2 regions of the Streptomyces sp. NPDC051051 genome follow, and region 2 is predicted to be linked to the other one. Evidence: riboswitches for the same ligand, from Rfam matches in the RefSeq annotation. Region 2 holds a riboswitch; the other holds the start of a gene.
The links. A riboswitch is a leader RNA that binds a small molecule or an ion and turns the genes downstream of it on or off. The one in region 2 is predicted to bind glycine.
Positions count from the first base shown of each region.

Region 1 (15,672 bases), on a different contig from region 2:
GCGAACAGGGCGGCCTGGTTGGCGGAGGCGCCCGAGTGCGGCTGGACGTTGGCGTACTCGGCGCCGAACAGCTCCTTGACCCGGTCGATCGCGATCTGCTCGGCGACGTCGACGTGCTCGCAGCCGCCGTAGTAGCGGCGGCCGGGGTAGCCCTCGGCGTACTTGTTGGTCAGGACCGAGCCCTGCGCCTCCATGACGGCGAGCGGAGCGAAGTTCTCCGAGGCGATCATCTCGAGCGTGGACTGCTGGCGGCGCAGCTCGCCGTCGACCGCCGCGGCGATCTCCGGGTCGAGCTCGTGCAGGGGCGTGTTCAGGACAGACATGCGTCTTTCGACCTCTCAGCCGGCGATGAAGGCGGTGTACTCGTCGGCGGAGAGCAGGTCGGCCGGCTCGTCCGTGACGCGTACCTTGAACAGCCAGCCGCCCTCGAAGGGGGCGGAGTTCACCAGCGACGGGTCGTCCACGACGTCCTGGTTGACCTCGGCGATCTCGCCGGTGACCGGCGCGTACAGCTCGCTGACCGACTTGGTCGACTCCAGCTCGCCGCAGGACTCGCCCGCAGTCACCGTGGCACCGACCTCGGGGAGCTGGACGAAGACCACGTCGCCGAGCGCGTTGGCCGCGTGCTCCGTGATGCCGACCGTCGAGACGCCGTCCTCGGCGCCCGACAGCCACTCGTGCTCCTTGCTGTAGCGCAGCTGCTGGGGGTTGCTCATGGCCTGAATTCTCCTGTACGCGGGGGAGTGCTGATGAAGGGGGGACTGCTGGAAACGCACGTGAGCGGCGCGGATGTGCGCAGGGTCACGCGCGGGGCCGGCCGGGGCCCGGTTTGTCGGCCGTGCGCCAGTCTCTACTTCCGGCGCTTGTAGAACGGCAGCGCCACGACCTCGTACGGCTCGTGGCTGCCCCGGATGTCCACGCCGACACCCGGCGTGCCCGGTGCCGCGTGCGCGGCGTCGACGTAGGCCATCGCGATCGGCTTGCCCAGCGTGGGGGAGGGGGCGCCGGAGGTGACCTCGCCGATCACCTCGCCGCCCGCGACCACGGCGTACCCGGCGCGCGGGACGCGGCGGCCCTCGGCGACCAGGCCGACGAGGACCCGCGGCGGGTTCGTCGCGGCGCGCTCGGCGGCCGCGGCGAGCGCCTCGCGGCCCACGAAGTCGCCGTCCTTGCCGAACTTCACGACCCGGCCGAGCCCGGCGTCGAAGGGGGTCAGCGCGGTCGACAGCTCATGGCCGTACAGCGGCATGCCCGCCTCCAGGCGGAGCGTGTCCCGGCAGGACAGGCCGCAGGGGATCAGGCCGACGCCCTCGCCGGCCTTCGTCAGGGCCTGCCACAGCTCGACGGCGTGCTCCGGCTTCACGAACAGCTCGAAGCCGTCCTCGCCGGTGTAGCCGGTGCGGGCGATGAGCGCGGGGACGCCGGCGACGGTGCCGGGCAGACCGGCGTAGTACTTCAGGCCGTCGAGGTCGGCGTCGGTCAGCGACTTCAGGACGCCGGGGGACTCCGGGCCCTGGACGGCGAGCAGCGCGTAGGCGTCGCGGTCGTCGCGCACCTCGGCGTCGAAGCCGCCGGCGCGCGCGGTCAGCGCGTCCAGGACGACCTGGGCGTTGGAGGCGTTGGCGACGACCATGAACTCGGTGTCGGCGAGCCGGTACACGATGAGGTCGTCGAGGATGCCGCCGTCGGCGTCGCAGATCATGGTGTAGCGGGCCCGGCCCACGCCCACGGCCGCGATGTCGCCGACCAGCGCGAAGTTCAGCAGGGCGCCCGCCTGCGGGCCGGTGACGGTGATCTCGCCCATGTGCGAGAGGTCGAAGAGGCCGGCCCGGGTCCGTACGGCGTTGTGCTCGTCGCGCTCGGAGCCGTAGCGCAGGGGCATGTCCCAGCCGGCGAAGTCGGTCATGGTCGCGCCCAGCGAACGGTGCAGGGCGTCGAGGGCGGTGTGGCGGAGCGGGGTACTGCTCATCGGACGTTCGTCTCCCAGGGCGACGGGGGTCCCTCCCACCCGGGCGGAGCCGGGCGTGGGGGAAGCGAGGGCGTTCCTCCCCATCTGTCATCGGAACCTGAGAGGTTCGCCATGACCGCCCGCACACGGGTCGGTCACGGCTTGCACCTTGGGTGGGGCCGCCGGAGGGCGACCCGCTTTTCAGATGTGCCTCGCCCGCGCGGTAACGGGGCCTGAGAGATTCAAGGGAGGGACTTGCTCCTTCGGCGCCCCAGCGATGCTGTCGGTGGGGACTCTCCCGCGCGGATTCAAACGGCCGGTATGCAGTTGGCGCGGCCATCATCGCACGCCCCGCCCGATCGCGGCAGGCCGCATCTGTAACCGGCCTGTGGCGTTAAGCGCATGAAAACGCGAGAGAGACCGTATTACCTTCTCTTTACGCTCGACGGGGAGAAGACTTGTCTGACCCCAGGGGAGGACGAACACGGTGAACAGGACCACGGCACTCGCGACGGGACCGGCGCTCGCGACCGGCCAGGCGCTCGCACTGCCCGCGCAGCCGCAGACCTCCGTCCGGGAGGCGGCCGACGCGCCGCCCGCCCCGGTCGTCCGCGACCTGCGCGACCGCGCCGGCCGCAGCCCGCACGGCCTGCTGTTCGCGTCCCGCGACCTCGTCGTGGTCACGGGACTGCCCGGCAGCGGCAAGTCCACGCTGATGAAGCGCGCGGTCACGGGCGTCCGCGTCGACTCCCAGGACACCCGCGACCGCTGGGACGCCCGCATGCCGCGCGCCCTGCCCTACGCCCTCTACCGCCCTCTCGTCCGCCTCGCCCACTACACCGGTCTGCGCCGCGCCCTGCGCACCGGCGAGGGCGTCGTCGTCCACGACTGCGGCACGCAGGCCTGGGTGCGGGCCTGGCTGGCCCGCGAGGCCCGCCGCCGCGGCGGCAGCCTGCACCTGGTGCTGCTCGACGTCACCGTGGACACCGCGCTGGAGGGCCAGCGCGAGCGCGGCCGGGGCGTCTCCCGGTACGCCTTCCGCCGGCACCGCAGGGCCGCCTCCCGCCTGCTGCGCGCGGCGGAGCGGGGCCGCCTCCCCGAGGGCTGCGGCTCGACGGTCCTCCTGGACCGCGCCGCGGCCGACACCCTCCGCCGCATCACCTTCACGGGCTGACCGCGGCGCGGGTGGGGGGTCGCGGTCGCCGGGGCGTCCGGTGGACGCGGGGACGGGCCCGGCACCCGATAGCCTTTCGAGCCACATCCAGTGGTTCCCAGCAGGCGGTAGGCAGATGGACTTCCCCCCGGCGGACTTCCCCGCGGACTTCCCGGCACAGGCGCATCCCCATCCCCACGGCGGATGGCCCGGCAACGAGCTGGAGGAGGTGCTCTCCGCCTCCCTCGGCGTGCCCGGGGCCGGCGGACGGATCGTGGAGGTGCTCGGCCGCAGCTTCGTGTGGGTGCCGCTGCCCGCCGGGGGCGGCCCGCACAGCGGCCCCCTGGACCTGCCCACCCTGGAGCTGGAGGGCCAGGCGTACGTGCCCGTGTTCAGCTCCGAGGAACAGTTCCGGCAGGTCGTCGGCGCGCACATGTCGTACACCGTCGCCCCGGCCGTCGAGTTCGCCCGCGGACTGCCCCCGCAGGTCGGCATCCTGGTGAACCCGGACGGCACGGTCGGCATCCCGCTGCCCCCGATGGCCGTCGCCGAGCTGTGCCGGGCCGGCCGCACCCCGCTGGACGGTCCCGCCGGCGGCGGCCGGGTCCGTCTCTACGAGCCCGACTGGCAGGACGACCCGGTGGACTTCCTGTCCGCCGCCACCGCCGAGTTCGAGGCGACCGGCGTCGTCCTGACCGCCCGCCGCTGCCTCGCCGCGATCGAGACGGCCGACCCCGTGATGTTCGTCGGCGTCGAACTCTCCCCGTGGGAGGGCGATCTGCGGGCGCTGCCCCTGGAGGCCCTCGGCAAGGCGCTCGGCCGGGCCCGGGCGCCCTGGCCGGTCAACCTCGTCCTGCTCGATGTGACGGAGGACCCGGTGGCCCGGTGGCTGAAGGAGCGCGTGCGGCCGTTCTACTCCCGGATCCACTGAACGCGTTCCGCCCCGGTGGGCGCCGGCGCCGCGAGGGCCCGGCGGGCGCCCCGGCCCGGTCCCGCCGGCGGCGGACGAGCGGGCCCCTCGGGGGGACCCGTTGTCGGCGAAGACACCTAAGCTGGTCTCCCGAAAGCGGGGCAACTTATCGAAGGGGCGGTACAGGTGAGCGCCAGCGGCATCGCGGCCGGGCAGGTCGAGCACATGCTGCGCCAGGTGACCCCCGGGCGCTACGACGCCTACGAGGCACTCCTGCGCGCCCTCGCGACCCCGGGCACCGGCCAGGTGTGGATGCTGCTGTGGCAGGGGCAGGCCGGTTCCGCCGACGCCCAGTACGGCACGATGGACGTCGAGGGGCACGGCTACGCCCCCTGTGTCACCTCCGCCCAGGAACTGTCCGCGAGCGGCTGGAACCGGTCGTACGAGGTGGTCGACGGGCTGGACGCCGCCCGCACCCTCTACCCCGACCACTACGGCCTCTGGCTGAACCCGCACGCCCCCGGCGGCGGCGTCGGCATCCCCTGGCTCGACCTGCGGCGGATCGCCACCGGTCTGGACCGCCAGCCGGCCGGGCCGCTGCGGCTGTCCGAGCCGGCCATCGAGATCCCGCAGTTCTACGCCCTGCTCGCGCAGAACGCCCACCGCACCCCGGCCCTGCGCTCCCTGCGCCGCGCCTGGGTCCAGCCGGCCCTCGGCGCGCCCTACCTCGCCCTCGGGCTCGACGTGTACGACACCTCCCCGCAGGCCGTGGACGCGGTGCGGGCGATGATGCAGCAGTCCGTCGGCGCGGTGCCGGACGGCCTGCCGGTGTCCACGGTCACCATGAGCGACGACTACGACCCGGTGGTCCTCTGGATGCGCGCCCACGCCCGCCCCTTCTACGACCGCGAGGCGCACGCGCCCGCGGCGCCGGCCGCACAGGCCCCCGCGGGCGGTTACGGCTTCCCGCCGGCCGGTCGCCACTGATGCGCCCCGCTGTCCGCCCCCGCGAGTCGACTCAGTGAATCTTCGCGCGTAGATAGGTGCGGTAAGTCCGTTTATGGACGGTTCTGTCATAACTCGTAGGCGTCCGCCCCTCGTTACCCACCGTCCGGATAACGGAATCCTCCTGAGAGCATCACGTTTACGCATCCTTTCCCCTTCAAGTCTGGCTACAGATCGCCAAAGCGTTGAAGACTCCCGCATCAGGGGTGCTTTCGCCCCTGTGTACGACGGACTGATCACGCCGCTACAGCGGCAAGTGTGGGCCGGCTACCGCCGGTTGAGAGGGGTCCCTGCCAGATGACGGCACCATTGCACGAGCCGACCGCGGAAGCGGCCCCGAGCCCGGCCGAGGAAGCGGCGGTGGCCACCGCCGACGCGAAGGCCGTACAGGGCCGTTCCCTGGGTCGGATCGCCTGGGAGCGCCTGAAGCGGGACAAGCTCGCCCTGACCGGCGGCATCGTGGTGCTCCTCCTCGTCGTGGTCGCACTGCTGGCCCCGGTGATCACCTCGATCCTGGGCCAGGACCCGAACGAGTACCACGAGAACCTCATCGACCCGCTGTTCGGCACCCCCACGGGCTCCCTCGGCGGCATCAGCGGCGACCACCTGCTGGGCGTCGAGCCGGTCAACGGCCGCGACATCTTCGCCCGCATCCTCTACGGCGCCCGGATCTCCCTGCTGGTCGGCTTCCTGTCGGCCGTCGTCGCCGTGATCCTCGGCACCGTCCTGGGCATCCTCGCCGGCTTCTTCGGCGGCTGGGTCGACTCGGTCGTCAGCCGGGTCATGGACGGTCTGCTCGCCTTCCCTCAGCTGCTGTTCATCATCGCGCTGGTCTCCGTCATGCCGAGCAACCTGCTGGGCCTCACCGGCTCCAACGTGCGCGTCTTCGTCATGATCCTGGTCATCGGCTTCTTCGGCTGGCCCTACATCGGACGTGTGGTGCGCGGTCAGACCCTCTCCCTGCGAGAGCGCGAGTACGTGGAGGCCGCCCGATCGCTGGGCGCCGGACGGCTGTACATCCTGTTCAAGGAACTGCTGCCCAACCTCGTGGCCCCGATCGTCGTCTACACCACGATGATGATCCCCACCAACATCCTCACCGAGGCGGCACTCAGCTTCCTGGGCGTGGGCGTCAAGCCGCCCACGGCCTCATGGGGACAGATGCTCTCGAGCGCGATCGACTACTACGAGTCCGACCCCATGTACATGGTGGTCCCGGGCCTGGCGATCTTCATCACCGTTCTCGCCTTCAACCTCTTCGGCGACGGCGTGCGGGACGCGCTGGACCCGAAGGCCTCTCGCTGAGCCGCCGTACCTCAACTGTCCCGTGGCATCTACACGGGGTCTCTCATCTATCCGGAGGATCCGAGATCGTGACTACCCAACGCACCTCAGGGCGGCGGAAGCAGGCACTTGCCGCTGCTGCCGCGGTCGCCGCGCTGCTGACCACGGCGGCGTGCGGCGGCGGTTCGGACGACGGCGACAACGGTTCGAAGACCGGTGCCGCCGGCTTCGACGCCGCGAACAACAAGGTCGCCCAGGCGTCCGCCGCCAAGAAGGGCGGCACGCTGAAGTTCGGTGCCGCGCAGGACGCCGACTCGTGGGACACCACGCGTGGCTACTACGGCATGATGTGGAACTTCGCGCGCTACTACAGCCGCCAGCTCGTCACGAACAAGACGGAGCCGGGTGCCGCGGGCGCCGAGATCACTCCGGACCTCGCCACCGCGACCGCGAAGATCACGGACGACGGCAAGACCTACACGTACACCCTGCGTGACGGCGTCACGTGGGAGGACGGCAAGCCGATCACGTCCAAGGACGTGAAGTACGGCATCGAGCGCGTGTGGGCGCAGGACGTCCTGTCCGGCGGTCCGACGTACCTGAAGGACGTGCTCGACCCCAAGGGCGAGTACAAGGGTCCCTACAAGGACACCTCCGCCGACAAGCTCGGTCTGAAGGCCATCGAGACGCCGGACGACAAGACCATCGTCTTCAAGCTCCCCGTGGCCAACTCGGACTTCGAGGAGATGCTGGCCCTGGTCTCGGCCTCGCCGGTCCGCCAGGACATGGACACCAAGGCCAAGTACGGCCTGAAGCCGTTCTCCTCGGGCCCGTACAAGTTCGCGTCCTACAGCCCGGGCAAGGACCTCAAGCTGGTCCGCAACACCAACTGGAAGCAGGCCTCGGACCCGGTCCGCAAGGCCTACCCGGACGAGATCACCATCAAGTTCTTCTCGGACGCCAACCAGCTCGACCAGCGTCTGCTGAGCGGTGACCTGGACCTCGACCTGAACCAGACCGGCATGTCGCCGCAGGGCCGCACCACCGCCCTGAAGCAGCACAAGGCCAACCTGGACAACCCGGTCTCCGGCTACGTCCGTTACGCGGTCTTCCCGCAGAGCGTCGCGCCGTTCGACAAGCTCGAGTGCCGCAAGGCCGTCATCCTCGGCGCCGACCACGTGTCGCTCCAGACCGCGCGCGGTGGCCCGATCGCCGGTGGCGACATCGGCACCAACATGCTGCCGCCGTCCGTCCCGGGCGCCGAGGGTCAGAAGTACGACCCGTACAAGCTCGCCGGTGACAACAAGAGCGGCAACGTCGCCGAGGCCAAGGCGGCCCTGAAGGCCTGCGGTCAGCCGAACGGCTTCAAGACCACCATCGCGGTCCGCAACAACAAGCCGGTCGAGGTGGCCACGGCCCAGTCCCTCCAGGCCTCGCTGAAGAAGATCGGCATCACCGCCGAGATCGACCAGTACGACGGCTCGCAGACCGCCGGCATCATCGGCAGCCCCTCGAACGTGAAGAAGAAGGGCTACGGCATCATCATCATGGGCTGGGGTCCGGACTTCCCGTCCGTCCAGGGCTTCGGTCTGCCGCTGTGGAACAGCAAGTACATCGCGGAGAGCGGTAACAACAACTACGCGCTCATCAAGGACAAGACCATCGACGGTCTGTTCGCCCAGTACGTCACCACCCTGGACGACGCCGGCAAGACCAAGATCGCCACGGAGATCAACCACAAGGTGATGGAGGGCGCGTACTACCTGCCCTTCGTCTTCGAGAAGTTCATCAACTGGCGCTCGGACAACCTGGCGAACGTCTACACCACCGACGGTTACAGCGGTCAGTACGACTTCGTGAACCTCGGTCTGAAGAACCCGAAGAAGTAGTCCCGGCACACCCGCCGAACGGCACGAAAGGCAGGTGAAGGCCGGCGCAGCGTGAGCGCGGGCCACCGGAAGACCTCCGGTGGCCCGCGGTCCGCGGCGGGCCGAGAGCTGTGCTCGCTTACCTCATCAGGCGGTTGTTCGCCGCCGCAGTGATGCTTGTGGTCATCGTCATGGTGGTCTTCGGCATCTTCTTCCTCATCCCCAAGTGGGCCGGCGTCGACATCGCCTTGAGCTTCGTGGGCAAGCAGGCCGACCCGGCCGCGGTCGAGGGTGTGCGCGAGAAGCTGGGTCTGGGCGACCCGATCTACGCCCAGGTCTGGGAGTTCTTCAAGGGGATCTTCGCCGGACGCACGTACACCGGCGGCGGCGACTCCATCAACTGCGCCGCGCCGTGCTTCGGCTACTCCTTCCGCAGTGAGCAGGCCGTCTGGCCGGTCCTGACCGACCGCTTCCCGGTGACGCTGGCCCTCGCGCTCGGCGCCGCCGTGCTGTGGCTGCTCCTCGGCGTCTCGGCGGGTGTGCTCTCCGCGCTCAAGCGGGGCAGCCTGTGGGACCGCGGCGCGATGGTGATCGCGCTGTCGGGCGTCTCCCTCCCGATCTACTTCACCGGCATGGTCGCGCTGTCGATCTTCGTGTACGGACTGGACCTGTTCGACGGCCAGTTCGTCCCGCTGGAGGAAAGCTTCTCCGGCTGGTTCGGCGGAATGATCCTGCCCTGGGTCACCCTGGCGTTCCTGTACGCGGCGATGTACGCGCGCATCACCAGGGCCACCATGCTGGAGATCCTCGGCGAGGACTACATCCGCACCGCCCGCGCCAAGGGCCTCAAGGAGCGGGTCGTCATCGGCAAGCACGCCATGCGCTCCACGATGACGCCGCTGCTGACCATGCTGGGCATGGACCTCGGCGCCCTCATCGGCGGTGCGATCCTGACCGAGACGGCGTTCAACCTGCCCGGCCTCGGCCAGGCGGTCCTCAACGCCATCAAGAACCAGGACCTGCCCGTCATCCTGGGTGTCACCCTGATCACTTCCCTCGCGGTGCTCGTCGCCAACCTCGTGGTGGACATCCTGTACGCCGTGATCGACCCCCGAGTGAGGCTCACATGACCGACCTCAGCAAGAGCGGAGCGGCCGTGGGCGAACCCACCGCCGCCTCGCCCGCGCCGAGCGCCTTCCTCGAAGTGCGCGACCTGAAGGTGCACTTCCCCACCGACGACGGTCTGGTGAAGTCCGTCGACGGGCTCAGCTTCCAGCTGGAGAAGGGCAAGACCCTCGGCATCGTGGGTGAGTCGGGCTCCGGCAAGTCGGTGACCTCGCTGGGCATCATGGGTCTGCACACCGCCGGCCAGTACGGCAAGCGCAAGGCCCAGATCTCCGGCGAGATCTGGCTGGACGGCACCGAGCTGCTCTCCGCCGACCCCGACCACGTGCGCAAGCTGCGCGGCCGTCACATGGCGATGATCTTCCAGGACCCGCTGTCGGCGCTGCACCCGTACTACACGATCGGTCAGCAGATCGTGGAGGCGTACCGCATCCACCACAACGTGGACAAGAAGACCGCCAAGCGCCGTGCGGTCGAGATGCTCGACCGGGTCGGCATCCCGCAGCCGGACAAGCGGGTGGACAACTACCCGCACGAGTTCTCCGGCGGTATGCGCCAGCGCGCGATGATCGCGATGTCGCTGGTGAACAACCCCGAGCTGCTCATCGCGGACGAGCCGACGACCGCCCTGGACGTGACCGTCCAGGCGCAGATCCTCGACCTGATCCGCGACCTCCAGAAGGAGTTCGGCTCCGCGGTCATCGTCATCACCCACGACCTGGGCGTCGTCGCCGAGCTGGCCGACGACCTCCTGGTGATGTACGGCGGCCGGTGCGTCGAGCGCGGCCCGGCCGAGAAGGTGTTCTACGAGCCCCGCCACCCCTACACCTGGGGCCTGCTCGGCTCGATGCCGCGACTCGACCGCGACCAGCAGGAGCGCCTGATCCCGGTCAAGGGCTCCCCGCCCTCCCTGATCAACGTCCCGTCCGGCTGCGCCTTCAACCCGCGCTGCCCGTACGCGGACCTCCCGAAGGACAACGTCACCCGCACCGTCCGCCCGGAGCTGGCCGAGGTCGGCAGCCGGCACTGGGCCGCCTGCCACCTGGGCAAGGAGCAGCGGGAGCGTATCTGGACCGAAGAGATTGCGCCGAAGCTGTGAGTGACGAGAAAGCGGTGAGCATCCCCGCGCAGACCGACGGTGAGCCGAGCGGCGGCGCCGCCACCCTCACCGAGGACGCCGCCCGCGGCGAGGTCCTGCTGAAGGTGACCGGGCTGCAGAAGCACTTCCCGATCAAGAAGGGCCTGCTCCAGCGGCAGGTCGGCGCCGTGCACGCGGTGGACGGCCTGGACTTCGAGGTCCGCTCCGGCGAGACCCTCGGCGTGGTGGGCGAGTCCGGCTGCGGCAAGTCGACGATGGGCCGGCTGATCACCCGGCTGCTCGAACCGACCGGCGGCACGATCGAGTTCGAGGGCAAGGACATCACGCACCTCGGTGTCGGCGGCATGCGTCCGCTGCGCCGCGACGTGCAGATGATCTTCCAGGACCCGTACTCGTCGCTGAACCCGCGGCACACCATCGGCACGATCATCGGCGCTCCCTTCAAGCTCCAGGGCGTCACGCCCGAGGGCGGCATCAAGAAGGAAGTGCAGCGGCTGCTGTCGGTCGTGGGTCTCAACCCCGAGCACTACAACCGCTACCCGCACGAGTTCTCCGGCGGTCAGCGCCAGCGCATCGGCATCGCCCGCGCGCTCGCGCTGAACCCGAAGCTGGTGGTGGCGGACGAGCCGGTCTCGGCGCTCGACGTGTCGATCCAGGCCCAGGTGGTGAACCTGCTCGACGACCTCCAGCAGGAGCTGGGCCTGACGTACGTGATCATCGCGCACGACCTCTCGGTCGTCCGGCACGTCTCGGACCGGATCGCGGTGATGTACCTCGGCAAGATCGTCGAGCTGGCGGACCGCGACCTGCTGTACAAGACGCCGATGCACCCGTACACCAAGGCGCTCATGTCGGCGGTGCCGATCCCGGACCCGAGCCGCAAGAACACCAAGAGCGAGCGCATCCTGCTCAAGGGCGACGTGCCCTCGCCGATCTCCCCGCCCACCGGCTGCCGGTTCCACACCCGGTGCTGGAAGGCGACGGAGATCTGCAGGACGACCGAGCCGAAGCTCGTCGAGCTGCGGCCGGGCCAGCAGGTGGCCTGCCACCACCCCGAGAACTTCGAGGACCAGGCTCCGCAGGACACCGTCCTGCTGACGGCCGCGAAGGAAGCGGCGGAGCTGGTGGCCGACGAGGTGCTCGCGGAGTCGGCCCTGACGTCGGCGGCCGTGGCGGCGGAGGTCGAGGCCGAAGCCGTGGTGGAGGCAGAGGCCGTGGCGGAGGCCGCGGTGGAAGCCGAGGCCGTGGCGGAGGTCGCGGCGGAGGCGAAGGCCACGGCGGAGGCCGAGGCTGCTGCCACCACGGCCCCTGAGCCCGCCGGGGCTTCCGAGCCGGACGCTCCCGAGGCTGCCGCCCCCGAGGCCGCTGCCTCCGAAGAGGAGCCTCCTGCCAAGGAGAAGTAAGTAGAGCGCGAGCCCCTGCCTTGCAATGTAAGGCAGGGGCTCTGTGCTGGGTGAGAATAGTAGGGTGCTCCACCAACTCTTCAGCCCATCCGTCCAGCACACGCTCGACCTGATCGGCATCTTCGTCTTCGCGATCTCGGGCGCGCTGCTGGCCGTGCGCAAGAACTTCGACGTCTTCGGCATCGCCGTGCTCGCCGAGGTGACCGCGCTCGGTGGCGGCATCTTCCGGGACGTGATCATCGGGGCGGTGCCGCCCGCCGCCTTCACGGACCTGGGCTACTTCCTCACCCCGCTGCTCGCGGCCCTCCTCGTCTTCTTCCTGCACCCGCACGTGGAGCGCATCCAGTCCGGCGTGAACGTCTTCGACGCGGCCGGCCTCGGCCTGTTCTGCGTCTCGGGCACCGTGAAGGCGTACGACCACGGCCTGGGCCTCACCGCGTCCGCGGCTCTCGGGCTGGCCACCGCCGTCGGCGGCGGTGTGCTGCGCGACGTCCTCGCCAACGAGGTGCCCTCACTGCTGCGCTGGGACCGCGACCTCTACGCGGTCCCGGCGATCGTCGGCGCCACCATGGTGGCGGTCTGCCTCCACTACGACGTCCTCACCCCGGCCGCCAGCGGGACGGCCGCGCTCACGGCCTTCGTCCTGCGGCTGCTCGCGATGCGGTTCCACTGGCGAGCGCCGCGTGCGTGGAACCGTCGCTCGACGGTGCGGGAGGAGTGACGCCGCCGGCCGGGCCCCGTCGGCCGAACCGCGTCGTCAGCCAGCGGAAGGCGGGGACCACCTGCGGCCGCCACAGCGCCATGTTGTGACCGCCCGCGCTCTTCGGGATGTGGACGACGTGGACGGTGGTCGGGGCCTCGGCCGCCCGCTGGAGGTCCAGGCCCGCCTCGTAGCCGTCGTGCGGCTGGCCGGAGACGTAGAGGGCGACCGGGGGCGGGGCGACGGCCTCGCGCAGCAGCAGGTAGGGGTTGTTCGCCCGGCGCAGGGCCGGGCTCTGCGCGGCGAGGGAGTCGCGCTGGGCGATCGGGTCGTTGTAGCCGGACAGGCTGACCGCCGCCCGGTAGCGGTCGGGACGGGCCACGGCCAGCTTGGCCGCGCAGTGCGCCCCCGCCGAGTAGCCGGCGACCGCCCAGCCCCGCGGGGCGGGCTCGGCGCGGAAGTTGTCCCGCACCATCTTCGGCACGTCCAGGCTCAGCCAGGAGTCGGCGTTGACCGTACCGGGCACGTTGGCGCAGCCCGTGTCCACGCCGGGCAGCAGGGTGGTGCGCGGTGCGACCAGGATGAACGGCGCCACCTCGCCCTCCCGCATCAGCGGCAGCAACTGCTCGTGCACGCCCAGTGCCCCGAACCACGACTTCGGCGACCCCGGGTACCCCGGCAGCAGCTCCACGACGGGGAACGTGCGGTGCCGGTACGCGGGGTCGTCGTACTGCGGGGGCAGCCACACGTAGACCTCGGCGTTCACGCCGGAGACGCGGCCTTTCAGCTCGGTGACGCGCACCCCGCCCGCCGCGTGCATGCCGGGCCCGTCGGCCCGGGTGAACGTCTGCCGGACCCGGGGGAGCCGCTCCACGGCGATGTCGCCGGTGCCGTCGGGACCGAGGTCGGCTGCCCGCTGCACGTGGCTGCCCGTGCCCAGCAGGTCGGCCCAGTCGTCGTAGAGGTTGTTGGCGTTGTTGACCAGCGTGAAGACCAGCGCGACGGCCGTGCCCTGGGCGAACACCAGCATCAGCATCCGGGCCGCGACCCGCAGGACCCGGGGTCCGGGCAACCGCGACCACAGCAGCAGCGGTACGGCGAGAGCGACGACGCACAGGGCGATCAGGCTGTAGAGGAACGGGGTCCCGGTCAGGCTCATGTCTGTGGAGAGGGGAAACGGGGGGCTGAGGTTTACGGACGAGTGCGGACACTTACCGGGAAACCGCCCGGACGCCATCTCCCTGTCGCCCCTTGTATCGGGTGTGAACTCGCGACGGTCGGCGGATCGGCCCGGGTGGCGGCGTCAGGCACCGTGCGGTCCCGTGGACGGCCCGGCGGCCGACCGCCGGGCGACGGCACCGGACTGCCCGTAGCGGCGACCACCCCGGTGACAGAGCCCTGCCGGACCTGGGCGCCCCCGGCCTCCGTCGCATCACGAGCCCGCGCGGGCGGCGGGGACCGCCCTGCGCAGGGACAGGGCGAAAGCGCAGCTGGTGACGGTGAGGGTGACGATCGGTGGCGGGGGCAGGAGCAGGGCGGACGTCGCCAAGGCGGCCAGGGAGAGCGCGAGGGTGATCCGTCCGAAGGCGGTGCGGCGCTGGACGAGGGCGGGGGCGTGGCGGACGGCGGCGAGGATCAGCAGGCCGCAGGCGATGGCGAAGAGGGCCATCGCGATGCTGATGCCGTTGAAGACATCCAGGACCGTGCGTTCCAGGCCCAGCAGGGTGTAGGCGGACTCCCGCATGGCGGTGTCGGCCTCACGTTGTTGCGGGGGCCGGGTGACCGCCGCCGAAGCGGCGGAGAGGGCGAGGTGGCCGAGGCCCAGGAAGACGAAACCGTAGGCGCCGACCGCGAAGGGCCGGACGGAGTCCGCCCGGCGGAGGGGGCGGGGCGTGACTGTGGTGTTCACCGTTGCTCCGTGACGTTGACGGGGGTGGGGGCGGAGGGTGGCTGCCAGCTCAGGACCGCGTCCAGGGCTCTCAGCGACAGCGCCTGCGGCGTGGCTCGTACGGCCAGGTTCCGGATGGACACGGCGAGTGGGTGGGAGAGCCGGGCGAGTTCGCCGACGTGCCGGGAGCGGCGGCTGATCCGGGTGGTCCGCCGGTGCCTGGCCCTCGTGTAGGCGGCGAGCGCGGCCGGTACGTCGTCGGCGGACGCGAGGAGGTGCGCCGCGACCACGGCGTCCTCGATGGCCTGGCAGCCGCCTTGGCCCAGGTTGGGAGTCATCGCGTGGGCGGCGTCGCCGAGCAGGGCCACCCGGCCGACGTGCATCCGGGGCAGAGGCGCGGCCAGCTCGTGGAAATCATGGCGGAGTATGCCGACCGGGTCCGGGCCCCGCTGGTTCAGCCGGTCCAGCAGTGCGGGTATCGGATCGTGCCACGCACCGAAGCGCCGGGTCAGCTCCGCGTGATGGTCGGTTTCCGGCCTCGTGCCAGGGCTGGAAACGGTGGTGGCGTAGACGTAGACACGTCCATCGGCGAGTGGAACGACGCCGAACCGCTCGCCCCGCCCCCAGGTTTCGGCAGCCTGCCGGGCAGGCAGGCCCGCACCGGGAAGCACCGCTCGCCATCCGGCTTCACCGGCGTGACGCAGCCCGCGGTGAGCGGGGAAGAGCTGTCCGCGGAGCACGCTGCGCATGCCGTCCGCCGCCAGTACGACGTCGGCACGCAGGTCGCCCGCCGACGTACGCGCGACCACGGCGTCCCCCGCGTCGTCCACGCCGGTCACCGACACGCCCAGGCGCACGACGCCGGCCGGCAGGGCGGCAGCGAGAGTGTCGATCAGGAAGCCGCGGTGCACGGCGCGCGCGGGCAACCCGTAACGGGCGGACACCGCACCGCCGTCGGATCGGCTCAGCCACGTGCCGTCGGGCGTACGCAGCCCGACCTGACCGGGCAGGGCGTCACCCGCCCACAGGTCGGGACCCAGGCCGATCGAACCCAGGGCGCGCAGTGCGTTCGGGGCGAGCACGATGCCGGCGCCGATGCCCGTGAGCACGGGGGCCCGTTCGCACACGGTGACGCGCCATCCGCGGCGGCTCAGGCCCACCGCCGCGGTCAGGCCCCCGATCCCGCCTCCGGCCACCACGGCATGACGGACACCCATCTCGACTGCCTCCCTCCGCCCATGTCGCCTCTACATCTGTAGAGGCGAACGTGTCCGCACTCTACATCTGTA
Region 1 is NZ_JBFBCB010000011.1:116,483-132,154, reverse strand. Features, by position in the region: gene glyA (serine hydroxymethyltransferase) at 1-323, opposite strand, end outside; gene gcvH (glycine cleavage system protein GcvH) at 339-716, opposite strand; gene gcvT (glycine cleavage system aminomethyltransferase GcvT) at 851-1,969, opposite strand; glycine riboswitch at 2,160-2,259, opposite strand; gene AB0N31_RS11685 (AAA family ATPase) at 2,496-3,122, shown strand; gene AB0N31_RS11680 (enhanced serine sensitivity protein SseB) at 3,238-4,032, shown strand; gene AB0N31_RS11675 (enhanced serine sensitivity protein SseB C-terminal domain-containing protein) at 4,198-4,998, shown strand; gene AB0N31_RS11670 (ABC transporter permease) at 5,314-6,321, shown strand; gene AB0N31_RS11665 (ABC transporter substrate-binding protein) at 6,390-8,189, shown strand; gene AB0N31_RS11660 (ABC transporter permease) at 8,300-9,298, shown strand; gene AB0N31_RS11655 (ABC transporter ATP-binding protein) at 9,295-10,392, shown strand; gene AB0N31_RS11650 (dipeptide ABC transporter ATP-binding protein) at 10,407-11,795, shown strand; gene AB0N31_RS11645 (trimeric intracellular cation channel family protein) at 11,860-12,516, shown strand; gene AB0N31_RS11640 (alpha/beta hydrolase-fold protein) at 12,425-13,654, opposite strand; gene AB0N31_RS11635 (hypothetical protein) at 13,928-14,404, opposite strand; gene AB0N31_RS11630 (FAD-dependent monooxygenase) at 14,401-15,600, opposite strand.
Region 1: linked by a shared signal. The riboswitch ahead of gcvT (glycine cleavage system aminomethyltransferase GcvT) and the one ahead of gcvP (aminomethyl-transferring glycine dehydrogenase) in region 2 are both predicted to bind glycine.

Region 2 (15,672 bases):
ACTCGGTACCGCGGGAAGCGTGAAGAACGCGGAGGAGGCGCTGAAGGACGACGCCTTCCTCGTCATTTCCGGCGACGCGCTCACCGACTTCGACCTCACCGAGCTGATCAACTTCCACAAGGAAAAGGGCGCGCTAGTCACCGTCTGTCTGACGCGTGTGCCCAATCCTCTGGAATTCGGCATCACCATCGTCGACGAGGAGGGCAAGGTCGAGCGCTTCCTCGAGAAGCCGACCTGGGGCCAGGTCTTCTCCGACACGGTGAACACCGGCATCTACGTGATGGAACCCGAGGTCTTCGACTACGTCGAGGCCGACGTGCCCGTCGACTGGTCCGGCGACGTCTTCCCACAGCTGATGAAGGAAGGCAAGCCGATCTACGGCTACGTCGCCGAGGGCTACTGGGAGGACGTCGGCACGCACGAGAGCTACGTGAAGGCCCAGGCCGACGTGCTGGAGGGCAAGGTCGACGTCGAACTCGACGGTTTCGAGATCTCGCCGGGCGTATGGGTCGCCGAAGGCGCCGAAGTGCATCCGGACGCCGTGCTCCGCGGCCCCCTCTACATCGGGGACTACGCCAAGGTGGAGGCCGGCGCGGAAATCCGCGAGCACACGGTCATCGGATCCAACGTCGTCGTCAAGAGCGGGGCCTTCCTGCACAAGGCCGTCGTCCACGACAACGTCTACGTCGGACAGCACAGCAATCTGCGCGGCTGCGTCGTCGGCAAGAACACCGACATCATGCGGGCGGCCCGAATCGAGGACGGCGCCGTCATCGGCGACGAATGCCTGATCGGTGAAGAATCGATCGTGCAGGGCAACGTGCGGGTCTACCCGTTCAAGACCATCGAGGCCGGCGCCTTCGTCAACACCTCGGTGATCTGGGAGTCGCGGGGCCAGGCGCACCTCTTCGGCGCGCGGGGCGTCTCCGGCATCCTGAACGTCGAGATCACGCCGGAGCTGGCCGTACGCCTCGCAGGGGCCTACGCGACCACGCTCAAGAAGGGCTCCACCGTCACCACGGCCCGCGACCACTCCCGTGGTGCCCGTGCTCTGAAGCGAGCGGTGATCTCCGCGTTGCAGGCCAGCGCCATCGACGTACGGGATCTGGAGAACGTGCCGCTGCCCGTGGCGCGGCAGCAGACCGCGCGCGGCAGTGCCGGCGGGATCATGATCCGGACGTCGCCCGGAGTGCCCGATTCCGTGGACATCATGTTCTTCGACGGGCAGGGCGCCGACCTTTCGCAGGGCAGCCAGCGGAAGCTGGACCGGGTGTTCGCGCGGCAGGAGTACCGGCGGGCGTTCCCCGGAGAGATCGGGGACCTGCATTTCCCCGCCAGTGTCTTCGACTCGTACACCGGGTCGCTGCTGCGGAACGTGGACACGACCGGGATCGCCGAATCCGGGTTGAAGGTCGTGGTGGACGCCTCGAACGGCAGTGCCGGTCTCGTCCTGCCCAGCCTGCTCGGGAAGCTCGGGGTCGACTCGCTGACCGTCAATCCCGGTCTGAACGAGGCCCGGCCGACGGAGAGCAGTGACCAGAGGCGTTCCGGGCTCGTGCGGCTCGGGGAGATCGTGGCGTCGTCGCGGGCCGCGTTCGGCGTGCGGTTCGACCCGGTGGGCGAGCGGCTCTCTCTCGTCGACGAGAAGGGCCGGATCATCGAGGACGACCGTGCGCTGCTCGTGCTGCTCGACCTGGTCGCCGCCGAGCGGCGCAGCGGACGGGTGGCCCTGCCGGTGACCACGACGCGGATCGCCGAGCAGGTGGCGGCCTATCACGGCACCCAGGTGGAATGGACGACGACGTCGCCCGACGACCTGACCCGGGTGGGCCGCGACGAGTCGACCATCTTCGGCGGGGACGGCAAGGGCGGCTTCATCGTTCCCGAGTTCAGCAGCGTCTTCGACGGTACGGCGGCCTTCGTGCGGCTGATCGGGCTCGTGGCCCGGACGCAGCTCACGCTGAGCCAGATCGACGCGCGGATCCCGCGGGCGCACGTCCTGAAGCGGGATCTGGCCACCCCGTGGGCCGTCAAGGGTCTGGTGATGCGACGGGTCGTCGAGGCCGCCGGAGACCGCTCCGTGGACACCACGGACGGTGTCCGGGTGGTGGAGGCCGACGGACGCTGGGTGATGGTGCTGCCGGACCCGGCCGAGGCGGTCACGCACCTGTGGGCGGAAGGCCCCGACGACGCCTCCGCGCAGGCCCTGCTGGACGAGTGGTCGTCCGTCGTGGACAGCGCCGGGCGCTGACGCCTGCCACGCGCGCGTGCCGGACAAGTGTCCCCAAGGGGGCCTGTCCGGCACGTCGGTGGGGCCATTCGGAGGTAGTGGGCGCGGCGTGCGACGATGTGCGGCATGCCGCAGCAGCCCCCCGTTCGGAGTACGCCCGCGCGAGCGTCGCGCCCGGACGCGTCCATGTCGCTGCTCACCAACGTCATGGACCACAGTCTCGACGACGGATACGCCGAGGCGGCCGCCCGGAAGCGGGCCGAGGGCGTCGGCGGGCTGCCCAGGACGCTGCGCTCGAAGCTGGGCCTGGCCGCGGGCCTGGTGCTCGCGGCTCTCGTCGTGACCGTGGGAGCCGCCCAGGCGCGGATCGCCGCTCCGGTCGTGGCCAAGGAGCGCGAGGAACTGATCGACCGCATCGACAGCCAGACCGAGGCGGCGGACGAGCTCGAGGACACCGTCGACGAACTGCGCGACGACGTGAGCGCGCGGCAGCGGGAGGCGCTCCGGGAGAGCGGCGGTGGCGACCAGGCGGAACTGGTGGGCATCCTCGCGGGCGCCGTCGAGGTGCACGGACCCGGTGTGAAGCTGGTCGTGGACGACGCCGAGGAGGCCTCCGCCGGAGGCGACGGTGATCCGCGCGAGACCTCCGGATTTTCCGACACCGGGCGGGTCCGCGACCGTGACATGCAGCGTGTCGTCAACGGGCTGTGGGCGTCGGGTGCCGAGGCCGTCTCCGTCAACGGTCAGCGGCTGACGGCGCTCTCGGCGATCAGGGCCGCGGGCGAGGCCATACTGGTCGACAACAAGCCGCTGGTGCCGCCGTACACGGTGCTCGCGGTGGGGGACGGGAAGAACCTGAGCACCCGGTTCCAGGACAGCCCCGACGGGCTGTATCTGCACGCCCTCCAGGAGAACTTCGGCGTCCGGACCGCCATCTCGGTGGAGAAGGACGTCCGGGTGCCCGCGGCACCGAGTGTGATCGTACGTACAGCAGAGCCGAGAACTGAGAAGGGCACATCGTGATCGCCGTACTGGGCCTCGTCGTGGGAGTCGTGGCCGGCCTCTTGGTCCGGCCCGAGGTTCCGGCGGTCGTCGAGCCTTATCTGCCGATCGCCGTCGTGGCGGCGCTGGACGCCGTCTTCGGGGGTCTGCGGGCCATGCTCGACGGCATCTTCGACGACAAGGTGTTCGTCGTGTCGTTCCTGTCGAACGTGGTCGTGGCCGCCCTGATCGTGTTCCTCGGTGACAAGTTGGGCGTCGGCGCCCAGCTGTCCACGGGAGTGGTGGTCGTGCTCGGCATCCGGATCTTCTCCAACGCCGCGGCGATCCGCCGGCACGTCTTCCGGGCGTGAGGGCGATGAACGACCACGACGCGATCCAGCCCGACGGGACCCCCCGTGACGAGTCACCCCGCGACGAGTCGCCGCGGGTCGAGACGCCTCGGGACGAGACGCCCACGACCAGGCTGCGCAAGGAACTGCCCCAGGAGGTTCCCGCGGCCGTTGCGCGCGCGGAACGGCCCGAGGAGAGCGGGAAGCCCACGCTGACCGGCCGGCAGCGGCTGGTGCAGGGGCTGTGGCCGCCGCGGGTGAGCCGGGCCCAACTCATCGTCGCCCTGCTGCTGTTCGGCCTCGGTTTCGGACTGGCCGTGCAGGTGGCCTCCAACAGCGAGAGCGGCAACGCCCTGCGCGGGGCGCGCCAGGAAGATCTCGTGCGCATCCTCGATGAACTCGATGACCGCAGTCAGCGTCTTGAGGACGAGAAGCAGGGTCTCGAGAAGCAGCGGCAGGAGCTGGAGAACAGTTCCGACCAGGCCGAGGAGGCACGCAAGCAGACGGTCGAGAAGGAGAAGCAACTCGGCATCCTGGCGGGCACGGTGGCCGCTCAGGGGCCCGGCATCACCATGGTCATCGAGGACACGAAGGGGACGGTCGAGGCCGACATGCTGCTCGACGCGATCCAGGAGCTGCGCGCGGCGGGCGCCGAGGCGATCCAGGTGAACGGCGTGCGGGTCGTCGCCGGCACGTATCTGACGGAATCCGGCAAGAGCGTGAGCGTCGACGGGAACAAGATCAACGCTCCCTATCGTTTCAAGGTCATCGGCAAGCCGCAGGACCTCGAACCGGCGCTCAACATCCCTGGGGGCGTGGTGCAGACTCTCGAGAAGGAGCAGGCCACGGTGTCCGTGGAGCGATCCACCAAGATCGTCGTGGACGCCTTGCGAGCAGCGGAGCAGCCTGACTACGCTCGGTCGTCCTCGCAGTGAACCGGGGGTGCATGGGGGCCGTCCGGCAAGGGCATGAGGTTGCGGGGGGTCGGCGCACCGAACGGGTGGTGCGTGGTGGAAACTGTCTGGTGGATACGGACGTTGTGAAGATGTCCGGGTCGGCCGGTCTAATCATTCAGGGTTCGTCCTGCCCCACGGGCGGGTCTGTTTCGGTCAAGGGGAATCGCCCGTGAAGTTGTTTGCGAAGTTGTTCGGCAAGAGCGCGCGAGAGGGCAGCGGTGACAACGCGACCGCCCGTCACCGCGCACAGCCTGACGCGGAGGGCCAGCGGCCGCTGTTCCGGGACCAGGTGGCTGGTCCGGGCGGTGACATTTCCGGAGGCCAGGGCGGGGCGTCGGTTGACCCTGCGCAGTCCGGCGGCATAGGTTTCGGGCAACCGTCAACCTCAAGTACGGGTGGAGGGTTTTCCCCTATGTCGGCCCTGGTGTGTACGAGGTGCGGTAACCGCAACGCGGAGAACAGCCGCTTCTGCTCGAACTGTGGCGCGCCCCTGAGGCCGGGGCTGACGCCCGAGCGCCCGTCGGAGACGACGTCCACCATTTCCATCTCCGGTCTCGAGGCCTACGACTCCGAGGCCACCGGACAGACGCAGTTGCCGGCGCTCTCGCCCGAGGCCCAGGCCGCGGTCGACGCGCTGCCGCTGGGGTCCGCCCTGCTGGTCGTGCGGCGTGGCCCCAACTCGGGCAGTCGTTTCCTGCTGGACGGCGACCTGACGACGGCCGGGCGGCACCCGCAGAGCGACATCTTCCTGGACGACGTGACGGTCTCGCGCCGCCATGTGGAGTTCCGGCGCAGCCAGGACGGTTCGTTCACGGTGGCCGACGTCGGCAGCCTGAACGGCACGTACGTCAACCGGGAGCGGATCGACGAGATCCCGCTGTCGAACGGCGACGAGGTGCAGATCGGCAAGTACCGGCTGGTCTTCTACGCGAGCCAGCGAGGCTACTGACCCGCCCCCGGACCCGGTCCGGGGGAACCCCCAGGGAAGGCCCATGCTGCGAACACCGAGGGGCGGTACCGAACCCGGCGCCGCCGCAGTGGACGGTGGTGCGATGAGCATCGGCACGGTGCTGAACGTGCTGCGCGACGAGTTCCCCGAAGTCACCATCTCCAAGATCCGCTTCCTGGAGTCGGAGGGGCTCGTCGAGCCGCAACGGACCCCGTCGGGGTACCGCAAGTTCAGCGTGGAGGACGTCGAGCGCCTCGGTCACGTCCTGAGGATGCAGCGGGACCACTATCTGCCGCTCAAGGTGATCCGGGAGCATCTGGACGCGATGGAGCGCGGTGAGGCGGCACCGCTGCCGACCGTGGGCTGGCAGCGGGACGGGGAGGCGGTACCGGAGCGGCCCGACGCGCCCACCGCCGCCAGGATCGGGCGGTCCGGGCTGCTGGCGGCCGCCGGGATCGACGAGCGCGAACTCCAGGAGTGGGAGGCCTACGGGCTCGTCGCGCCCCTGGAGGACGGGGTCTACGACGCAGAGGTGGTCACGGTGGCCGCGCTCGTCTCCGAGCTGGGGCGGTTCGGGATCGAGCCCCGGCACCTGCGGGTGATGAAGGCCGCGGCCGACCGCGAGGCGGGGCTGGTGGACCAGGTGGTCGCACCGCTGCGGCGCCACCGCAATCCGCAGACGAGGTCGCATGCCGAGGCCCGCACGAAGGAACTGGCGGGGCTCACGGTCAGGCTGCACGCGGCGTTGGTGCAGACCGCGCTCGGAGTGCGCCTGCCCTGAGGCGGACGCTCCGGACCGCCCGGATCGGTCACCCGTTCCCGGCCCGACTACCCAAACGTCCCGAGCACGGCCTAGGGTTGCTGTGTGAACGAGCTCGATGTCGTAGGTGTCCGGGTCGAGATGCCCTCCAACCAACCGATCGTCCTGCTGCGTGAAGTGGGAGGCGACCGTTACCTCCCCATCTGGATCGGGCCGGGTGAGGCGACGGCGATCGCCTTCGCCCAGCAGGGCATGGCTCCGGCGCGGCCGCTGACCCACGACCTGTTCAAGGACGTGCTGGAGGCCGTGGGCCAGGAGCTCAGCGAAGTACGCATCACGGACCTGCGTGAAGGCGTCTTCTACGCCGAGCTGGTCTTCGCCAGCGGGGTGGAGGTGAGTGCGCGGCCGTCCGACGCCATAGCGCTGGCCCTGCGCACCGGGACGCCGATCTACGGCAGCGACACGGTGCTCGACGACGCGGGGATCGCCATCCCGGACGAGCAGGAGGACGAGGTGGAGAAGTTCCGCGAGTTCCTCGACCAGATCTCGCCCGAGGACTTCGGCAGCAGCAATCAGTAGCCGTCGGCGGACGCGGGTGGTCCGATGGGCGCAGCGGCTTCGGCCGCGGCAATTGCCGCCGGACCGTGAGAGCGTCTACGGCTTCCGCTCAGCACATTCGGCTAGCCTTTCCCCGCGGTGGAGCGGGGGAAACCACTCCTAGGGTGATTATCACTCGGCGTGCCGAGTGTGGCGATCGTTGACGCACCCCTGGTGACTGCCTACCGTCGAGAAGGCAGGTCAAGGACGGAGGTCGGCGTGAGAAGCAGCGGCGACGGTACGGTGGGGGGTGCCCCCGGACTCGGTGTCGGGGGGAGCGGTCCGTACCCTCCCTCAAGCTCTCGGCTCCGCGCGAGCGGGGGGTACCCCCATCACGGAGGCGTGGCCGACCATGCTCCGCAGCGACCGTCGGCCGTGCCGAGCAGCGGAGGGGCGACGTCCATGGCGTCCGAGGAGATCGGCTACCGGGGCCCGACGGCCTGTGCGGCCGCCGGCATCACCTATCGGCAACTGGACTACTGGGCGCGCACGGGACTGGTCGAGCCGAGCGTACGGCCCGCCCACGGGTCCGGTACGCAGCGCCTGTACAGCTTCCGGGACGTGGTGGTCCTGAAGATCGTCAAGCGTTTCCTCGACACCGGGGTCTCGCTCCAGAACATCCGCACCGCCGTCCAGCACCTGCGTGAGCGCGGTTTCAGCGACCTCGAGCGGATGACGCTGATGAGTGACGGCGCCACGGTCTACGAGTGCACCTCGCCGGACGAGGTCCACGCGCTGCTCCAGGGCGGTCAGGGCATCTTCGGGATCGCTGTCGGCGTGGTGTGGCGGGACGTCGAGAGCGCGCTGTCCCAGCTGCACGGGGAACGTGTCGACACCGGTGAGACACTCGTCGGGCCCAACCCGGCGGACGAGCTGGCCCGTCGGCGCAACCGGGCGGTCTGACGGCCCGGTGCCCTCGCGGGCGGCTGCACGGTCTCATTGTCAGTGGCGTGGTGCAGCATCGGAGACGTGAGAAACGCGCCCACCATCCTGCATCTCGACATGGATGCCTTCTTCGCCCAGGCGGAGCAGGCGTCCAAGCCGAGTCTGCGCGGGAAGGCTGTGGTCGTGGGGGGTCTCGGGCCGCGAGGGGTGGTGGCGACCGCCTCGTACGAGGCACGGGTCTTCGGGGTGCACTCGGCGATGCCGATGGCGCAGGCCCGCCGGCTCGCTCCGAACGCCGCCTACCTGGTGCCGCGGGGCGCGTTCTACCGCCAGATCAGCGACCAGGTCATGGCGCTGCTGCGGGCCCTGTCGCCGCTGGTGGAGCCGCTCAGCCTGGACGAGGCGTTCGTGGATCTGGAGGCCGGTGAGGCGGCCTGGGACAGCGAGTCGGCGCGGCTGGCCGGGGTGCGGCTGCGCGCCGACATCCGGGCGGTCACCGGGCTCACCGGTTCGGTGGGGCTGGCCGCCTCGAAGATGCTCGCCAAGATCGCCTCCGAGCAGGCGAAACCGGACGGCCTGGTGCTGATCGAGCCGGGCACCGAGCGGTCCCTGCTCGCGCCGATGCCGGTGCGGACGCTGCCGGGGGTCGGTCCGGCGACCGGCGACCACCTGAGGCGGGCCGGGATCACCACGGTCGGGGAGATGGTCGAGGCGGGGGAGGACGAGCTGGTGAGGCTGCTGGGCAAGGCGCACGGACACGCGCTGTACGCCATGGCGCTGGCCCGGGACGACCGGCCCGTGGTGGCCGAGCGGGAGACCAAGTCCGTGTCGGTGGAGGACACCTACGACGTGGACATCCACGACCGGGTGCGGGTGGAGCTGGAGGTGCAGCGACTCGCCGACCGGTGCGTGCGGCGGCTGCGGGGGGCCGGTCTGTCGGGGCGGACCATCGTGCTGAAGGTGCGGCGGTACGACTTCTCCACGCTCACCCGGTCGGAGACCCTGCGGGGGCCCACGGACGATCCGGCGGTCGTGCGGGAGGCGGCGGCGCGGCTGCTGGACGCGGTGGACACGACGGGCGGTGTGCGGCTGCTCGGGGTGGGGGTCAGCGGGCTGGCCGACTTCACGCAGGAGGACCTGTTCGCACAGGCGGCCGAGGTGCGGGCGGCCGAGGTGCGGGCCGAGGGGCCCGAGCACGAGACATCGGAGGAGCCCGCCGTGGCCGAGGTGGTGCCCGCGGAGCACCGGTGGCGGCCGGGCCTCGACGTGCGGCACGCCGAGTTCGGCCACGGGTGGGTGCAGGGCAGCGGGCTGGGGCGGGTGACCGTGCGGTTCGAGACACCCGAGTCGGAGGTGGGCCGGGTGCGGACGTTCCGGACCGACGACCCCGATCTGGAACCGGCGCAGCCGCTGCCGCTGGTGCGGCGAAGACCGGACGGGGCATCGGCCGTGGACACGGCCGGTCGGGTGCCGACGGTGGGGCCGCGGCCGGGGAACGGCCGGTGACGGGATCGAGCGAGGCGGTGTGCGGTGGCGGACGAGAGGGGACGGACGGGCCCTGCGGGGGTGTCGGCGGAGCGGCGTGAGGAGGTGCGTTCGGTGGTCCGGCGGGTCACCGAATGGGCCGCGGAGCGCGAGGACGTCGTCGGGGTGCTGCTCGTCGGGTCCTGGGCGCGGGGCGCCGGGCGAGCGGACTCGGATGTCGATCTCGTCGTGCTGACCGCCGAGCCGGGCCGGTACGCCGCCGAGGACGCCTGGGGGCGCGAGCCGGCCCTGGGAGAGCTGATCCGCAACCGGGCCTGGGGGTCCGTCACCGAATGGCGGTATGCCACCGCCTCCGGTCTGGAGGTCGAGGTCGGCATCGGCCCCGCCGACTGGGCGCGCACCGATCCCGTCGACGCGGGCACGCGACGCGTCGTCACCGACGGGGCGCGGCCGCTCCACGATCCGCAGGGGCTCCTCGGGGCGCTGGTCCGGGCGTGCGGCCGGTCCGCTCAGGTCTCCTCCGAGCCCGCCAGCCTGCCGAAGTCACGGTCCGGGAGGGGCGGAGGGCCGGCCACGTCGAGCCCGTAGTGGTGATAGAGCTGGAGTTCCTGGTCGGGAGAGAGGTGACGGCCCACGCCGAAGTCGGGGGCGTCCTTGATCAGGGCGCGGTCGAAGGGGACGTGCAGGGTGCCCTCGACCAGTTCGCTGGGCTCCAGGGGGACGAAGGCGTCCCTGCTGAACAGGCCGGTGCGTATGGCCGCCCACTCCGGCACGCCGGTCGCGTCGTCGAGATAGATCTCGTCGATGGTGCCGATCTTGGTGCCGTTGCGGTCGAACGCCTTGCGGCCGATCAGGTTGCGCGGGTCGATGTCGGTCTGCACGGGGCCCCTCCACTTCGTCGCAAACTCATCCCTCAGCACTACAAAAGAGCACATCGGGAGTCGCGGCCACTCGAAAGGAGGCCTCGTTGACCTCGCTGGTAGTCTGGCAATGGCCGCTGACCCCGTGCGGGAGAGTCCTCCGGAGATCACCGGAGGCGCCGAAGGAGCAAATCCTCCCCGGAATCTCTCAGGCTCACGTACCGCACGGACGAGGTCACTCTGGAAAGCAGGGCGGGTGCCGACGGCGTCGACGGCTTCCGCCCTCACCGACGGTGAAAGCCGGGTGCCCTCGGGCGGCCGGTGAAGCTCTCAGGTTGAGATGACAGAGGGGGAGGCCGTCCGGGTACCCGCCAGTGGTGCCCCTCGAAGGTCGTGTCTGACCAGGAGGCCTCCGCAATGACCGCCCATCGCATTCCGCTCTCCGACCTCGAACAGGGAATCCCCTTCGAGCAGCGCCACATCGGGCCCGACCAGGAGGCGCGAGCCAAGATGCTCGCGCAGGTCGGTTACGGCTCTCTGGACGAGCTGACCGCCGCCGCCGTCCCCGACGTGATCAAGAACGCCGACACGCTGGACCTGCCGGGGGCGCGCACCGAGGCCGAGGTGCTGGCCGAGCTGCGGTCGCTGGCCGACCGCAACCAGGTCATGGACTCCATGATCGGGCTCGGCTACTACGGCACCTTCACCCCGCCGGTCATCCTGCGCAACGTCATGGAGAACCCGGCCTGGTACACGGCCTACACGCCGTACCAGCCGGAGATCTCGCAGGGCCGGCTCGAGGCGCTGCTGAACTTCCAGACCATGGTTGCCGATCTGACCGGACTGCCGACCTCCGGCGCCTCGCTGCTCGACGAGGGCACGGCCGCGGCCGAGGCGATGGCGCTGTCCCGGCGCATGGGGAAGAACAAGAAGGGCCTCTTCCTGATCGACGCGGACGCGCTGCCGCAGACCATCGCGGTGATCGAGACGCGTGCCGAGCCGACCGGTGTCGAGGTCGTCGTCGCCGACCTCAGCGGGGGCATTCCGGCCGACATCGCCGCGCGGGAGATCAACGGCGTGCTGATCCAGTACCCGGGGGCCTCCGGCGCCGTACGCGACCTCAAGCCGGTCATCGACCAGGCGCACGAGCTGGGGGCGCTCGTCACCGTCGCCGCCGATCTGCTCGCACTGACGCTGCTGACCTCGCCCGGTGAGCTGGGCGCGGACATCGCCGTCGGGACGACGCAGCGGTTCGGGGTGCCGATGGGCTTCGGCGGGCCGCACGCCGGTTACATGGCCGTCCACGAGAAGTTCGCGCGCAGCCTGCCCGGCCGGCTCGTGGGCGTGTCCGTCGACGTGGACGGCAACCGGGCGTACCGGCTGGCGTTGCAGACCCGTGAGCAGCACATCCGCCGGGAGAAGGCGACCAGCAACATCTGTACGGCGCAGGTCCTGCTCGCCGTCATGGCCGGCATGTACGCCGTCTACCACGGCCCCGAGGGCCTCCGGGCGATCGCGTGGCGCACCCACCGCTACGCCTCGGTCCTGGCCGCCGGGCTCACCGCGGGCGGCGTCGAGGTGGTGCACGGTTCCTACTTCGACACGCTGACCGTGCGGGTGCCGGCGAAGGCCGCCGAAACCGTCGCCGCCGCGCGGGACAACGGCGTCAACCTGCACCTCGTCGACGCCGACCACGTGGCGATCTCCTGTGACGAGACCACCGGGCGGGCGCAGATCAGCGCCGTCTGGCGGGCCTTCGGGGTCGAGGGCGACATCGAGGCCCTCGACGCGGTCACGGAGGACACCCTCCCCGCCGGGCTGCTGCGCCGCGACGAGATCCTCACCCACCCCGTCTTCCACCAGCACCGCTCCGAGACCGCGATGCTGCGCTACCTGCGCAGGCTGGCCGACCGCGACTACGCGCTGGACCGGGGCATGATCCCGCTGGGCTCCTGCACGATGAAGCTGAACGCGACCACCGAGATGGAGCCGGTCACCTGGCCCGAGTTCGGGCAGCTGCACCCCTTCGCGCCCGCCGAGCAGGCGCGGGGCTACCTCACGCTCATCCACGAGCTGGAGGAGCGGCTCGCCGAGGTCACCGGGTACGACAAGGTGTCCCTCCAGCCGAACGCCGGGTCGCAGGGCGAGTTCGCCGGACTGCTCGCCGTACGCGGATACCACCGGGCCAACGGGGACGAGCAGCGGACCGTGTGCCTGATCCCCTCGTCGGCGCACGGCACGAACGCCGCGAGCGCCGTGATGGCCGGGATGAAGGTCGTCGTCGTGAACACCGCCGGGGACGGTGAGATCGACGTCGAGGACCTGCGAGCGAAGATCGAGAAGCACCGCGACGAGCTGGCGGTCCTGATGATCACCTACCCGTCGACGCACGGGGTGTTCGAGGAGCACGTCGCCGACATCTGCGCGCAGGTGCACGAGGCCGGCGGCCAGGTGTACGTGGACGGCGCCAACCTCAACGCGCTCGTCGGGCTCGCCAAGCCCGGGCACTTCGGCGGCGACGTCTCGCACCTCAACCTGCACAAGACGTTCTGCATCCCGCACGGCGGCGGCGGTCCGGGCGTCGGCCCCGTGGCCGTACGGTCGCACCTGGCGCCGTACCTGCCCAACCACCCGCTCCAGCCCGAGGCCGGGCCCGCGACGGGGGTGGGGCCGATCTCGGCCGCGCCGTGGGGTTCCGCGGGGATCCTGCCGATCTCGTGGGCCTACGTGCGGCTCATGGGCGGGGAAGGGCTGAAGCGGGCCACGCAGGTGGCCGTGCTGTCCGCCAACTACGTCGCCAAGCGGCTCGAACCGCACTACCCCGTGCTCTACACCGGCCCCGGCGGGCTGGTCGCGCACGAGTGCATCATCGACCTGCGTCCGCTGACGAAGGCGACCGGTGTCAGCGTGGACGACGTGGCCAAGCGGCTCATCGACTACGGCTTCCACGCGCCGACGATGTCGTTCCCCGTGGCCGGCACGCTGATGATCGAGCCGACCGAGTCGGAGGACCTGGCGGAGCTGGACCGGTTCTGCGAGGCGATGATCGCGATCCGCGGGGAGATCGAGAAGGTCGGGGCCGGTGAGTGGCCCGCCGAGGACAACCCGTTGCGGGGCGCTCCGCACACGGCGGCCGCGCTGGGCAGCGAGTGGGACCACGCCTACACGCGCGAGGAGGCCGTCTTCCCGGCCGGGGTGTCCGCCGCCGACAAGTACTGGCCGCCGGTGCGCCGGATCGACCAGGCGTTCGGCGACCGCAACCTGGTCTGCTCGTGCCCGCCGCTGGACGCGTACCAGGACTGATCCGACAGCCGTACGGCATGCCGGTCCCCGTCCGCGCAGGGCGGGGGCCGGCGGTGTGTCAGGGGGCGGTTCAGGCCGGATAGGCGTGCGTCTGGGTCGCCTTGACCGTGGCCCACACGGTGGCGCCGGGATGCAGGTCGAGTTCCGCGGCGGCGACCGTGGTGAGGTCGGCCGCCAGGGGGAGCTCACCGGTGAGGTCGGCGCGGATCTGGTCTCCGTGGGTCTCCAGGCCCGCGACCTCGCAGCGCCAGAGGTTGCGGGCGCTGGAGCCGGTGGGGCGGTCGCGGTGGAGGGTGACCGCGCCGGGCGGGAACGCGACGAAGACCGGTCCGGTGAGAACCTCCGTGGTGGTGAGCGCGGGGCCCGTGTCGAGGCGCACCGTGTGGCCGTCGGCCCGGCCGCGGTAGAGGTTCAGGCCGACGAGCTGGGCGATGTAGTCCGTGCGCGGGTGGCGGGCGATGTCGGAGGGGGCGCCTTCCTGGACGACCGTGCCGTCTTCGACGACGACCAGGCGGTCCGCGAGGACCATGGCGTCGAGCGGGTCGTGCGTGACGAGGACGGCGACCGCATCGAAGTCGGCCAGGTGACGGCGCAGTTGGGCGCGCACCTCCAGGCGGGTGCGGGCGTCCAGGGCGGCGAGGGGCTCGTCGAGCAGCAGCAGCCGGGGGCGGGTGGCGAGGGCGCGCGCCAGGGCGACCCGCTGGGCCTGGCCGCCGGAGAGACGGCGGGGTTTGGCGCCGGCGTGCTCGGCGAGGCCCATCCGCTCCAGCCACTTCGCCGCCAGGGCGCGTGCCTCGGCCTTGCTCGCGCCGTGGCAGCGCGGGCCGAAGGCCACGTTGTCCAGGGCGCTCAGGTGGGGGAACAGCAGGTAGTCCTGGAAGACCACGCCGACCGGGCGGGATTCCGGCGGCGTACGGTCCAGCACGCTGCCGTCCAGGCGGAGACGGCCGCCGGTGAGCGGGACGAGGCCGGCGAGGGCGCGCAGGGCCGTCGTCTTGCCGGCGCCGTTCGGGCCGAGCAGGGCGACGACGTCGCCGGGGGCGGCGCGCAGCGCGATGTCGAGGCGGAAGGCGCCCCGGTCGACGACGAGACGGGCGTCGAGACCCTCGGCGGTGGTGTCCGCCGCGGGGCGGGGCGGGACGGTGTCCGCCGGGGACCCGGGGGTGTCCTTCGCGCGGTCGGGGGTGCTCATGAGGCGGTCATCCAGCGGTCGCGCAGGCCTGCCAGCACGGCGATGGAGACGGCCAGCAGCACGAGGCTGAGGGCGATGGCGGCCTCCGGGTCGTTCTGCAGGGCGAGGTAGACGGCGAGCGGCATGGTCTGGGTACGGCCGGGGAAGTTGCCCGCGAAGGTGATCGTCGCGCCGAACTCGCCCAGCGCGCGTGCCCAGGCCAGCACGGCGCCCGCCGCGATGCCCGGCGCGATCAGGGGCAGCGTGACCCGGCGGAACGCGGTGAAGCGGGAGGCGCCCAGGGTGGTGGCCGCCTCCTCGTAGCGGGGGTCGGCGGCGCGCAGCGTGCCCTCGACGCTGATGACGAGGAACGGCATCGCCACGAACGTCTCCGCGAGCACGACGCCGGCCGTGGTGAACGGCAGGGTGATGCCGAACCAGGAGTCCAGCCACTGCCCGACCACGCCGTTGCGGCCCAGGGCGAGCAGCAGGGCCACGCCGCCCACGACCGGCGGCAGCACCAGGGGGAGCGTCACCAGGGCGCGCACGAGACCGCGGCCGGGGAAGTCGGTGCGGGCCAGCAGCCAGGCCAGCGGTACGCCGACGACGAGACTCAGGGCGGTCGCCGACGTGGCGCAGATCAGGGACAGCCGCAGGGCCTGCCACACCTCGGGGCTGGTCAGCTGCCCGGGGAGGCTGTGCCAGGGCGCCCGGATCAACAGGGCGGCCAGGGGCAGCAGCAGGAAGGCCAGGCCCAGAAGGGCGGGCAGCAGCAGGGCGAAGGGGACGCCGGTGCGGATCCGGCCCGGTCGCCGGTCGCCCTTGCGGAGGTCGGAGGCGAAGGGCGTCACGGCTTCAGGAACCCGGCCTCGGTCAGCGCCTCCTGGCCCCCCGCGGAGCGCACGAGGGCGACGAAGGCCTGGGCGGCCGCGGCGTTCCGGGAGTCCTTGAGCGGGACGATGGGGTAGTCGTTGACGGCGTCGGCCGACTCGGGGAAGTCCACGCCCTCCACCTTGTCACCGGCCGCCCGCACATCGGTCCTGTACACCACCGCGGCGTCGGCCTCCTTCAGCTCCACCTTCGTCAGGGCGCTCTTAACGTCCTGCTCGTAGGAGACCGGGGTGAGGTCGAGCCCGCTCGCGTCG
Region 2 is NZ_JBFBCB010000027.1:91,761-107,432, reverse strand. Features, by position in the region: gene AB0N31_RS21410 (mannose-1-phosphate guanyltransferase) at 1-2,251, shown strand, start outside; gene AB0N31_RS21405 (DUF881 domain-containing protein) at 2,348-3,253, shown strand; gene AB0N31_RS21400 (small basic family protein) at 3,250-3,582, shown strand; gene AB0N31_RS21395 (DUF881 domain-containing protein) at 3,588-4,496, shown strand; gene AB0N31_RS21390 (FHA domain-containing protein) at 4,579-5,466, shown strand; gene AB0N31_RS21385 (MerR family transcriptional regulator) at 5,510-6,247, shown strand; gene AB0N31_RS21380 (bifunctional nuclease family protein) at 6,332-6,805, shown strand; gene AB0N31_RS21375 (MerR family transcriptional regulator) at 7,043-7,726, shown strand; gene AB0N31_RS21370 (DNA polymerase IV) at 7,793-9,214, shown strand; gene AB0N31_RS21365 (nucleotidyltransferase domain-containing protein) at 9,239-9,781, shown strand; gene AB0N31_RS21360 (PRC-barrel domain-containing protein) at 9,703-10,074, opposite strand; glycine riboswitch at 10,192-10,287, shown strand; gene gcvP (aminomethyl-transferring glycine dehydrogenase) at 10,471-13,356, shown strand; gene AB0N31_RS21350 (ABC transporter ATP-binding protein) at 13,427-14,548, opposite strand; gene modB (molybdate ABC transporter permease subunit) at 14,545-15,378, opposite strand; gene modA (molybdate ABC transporter substrate-binding protein) at 15,375-15,672, opposite strand, start outside.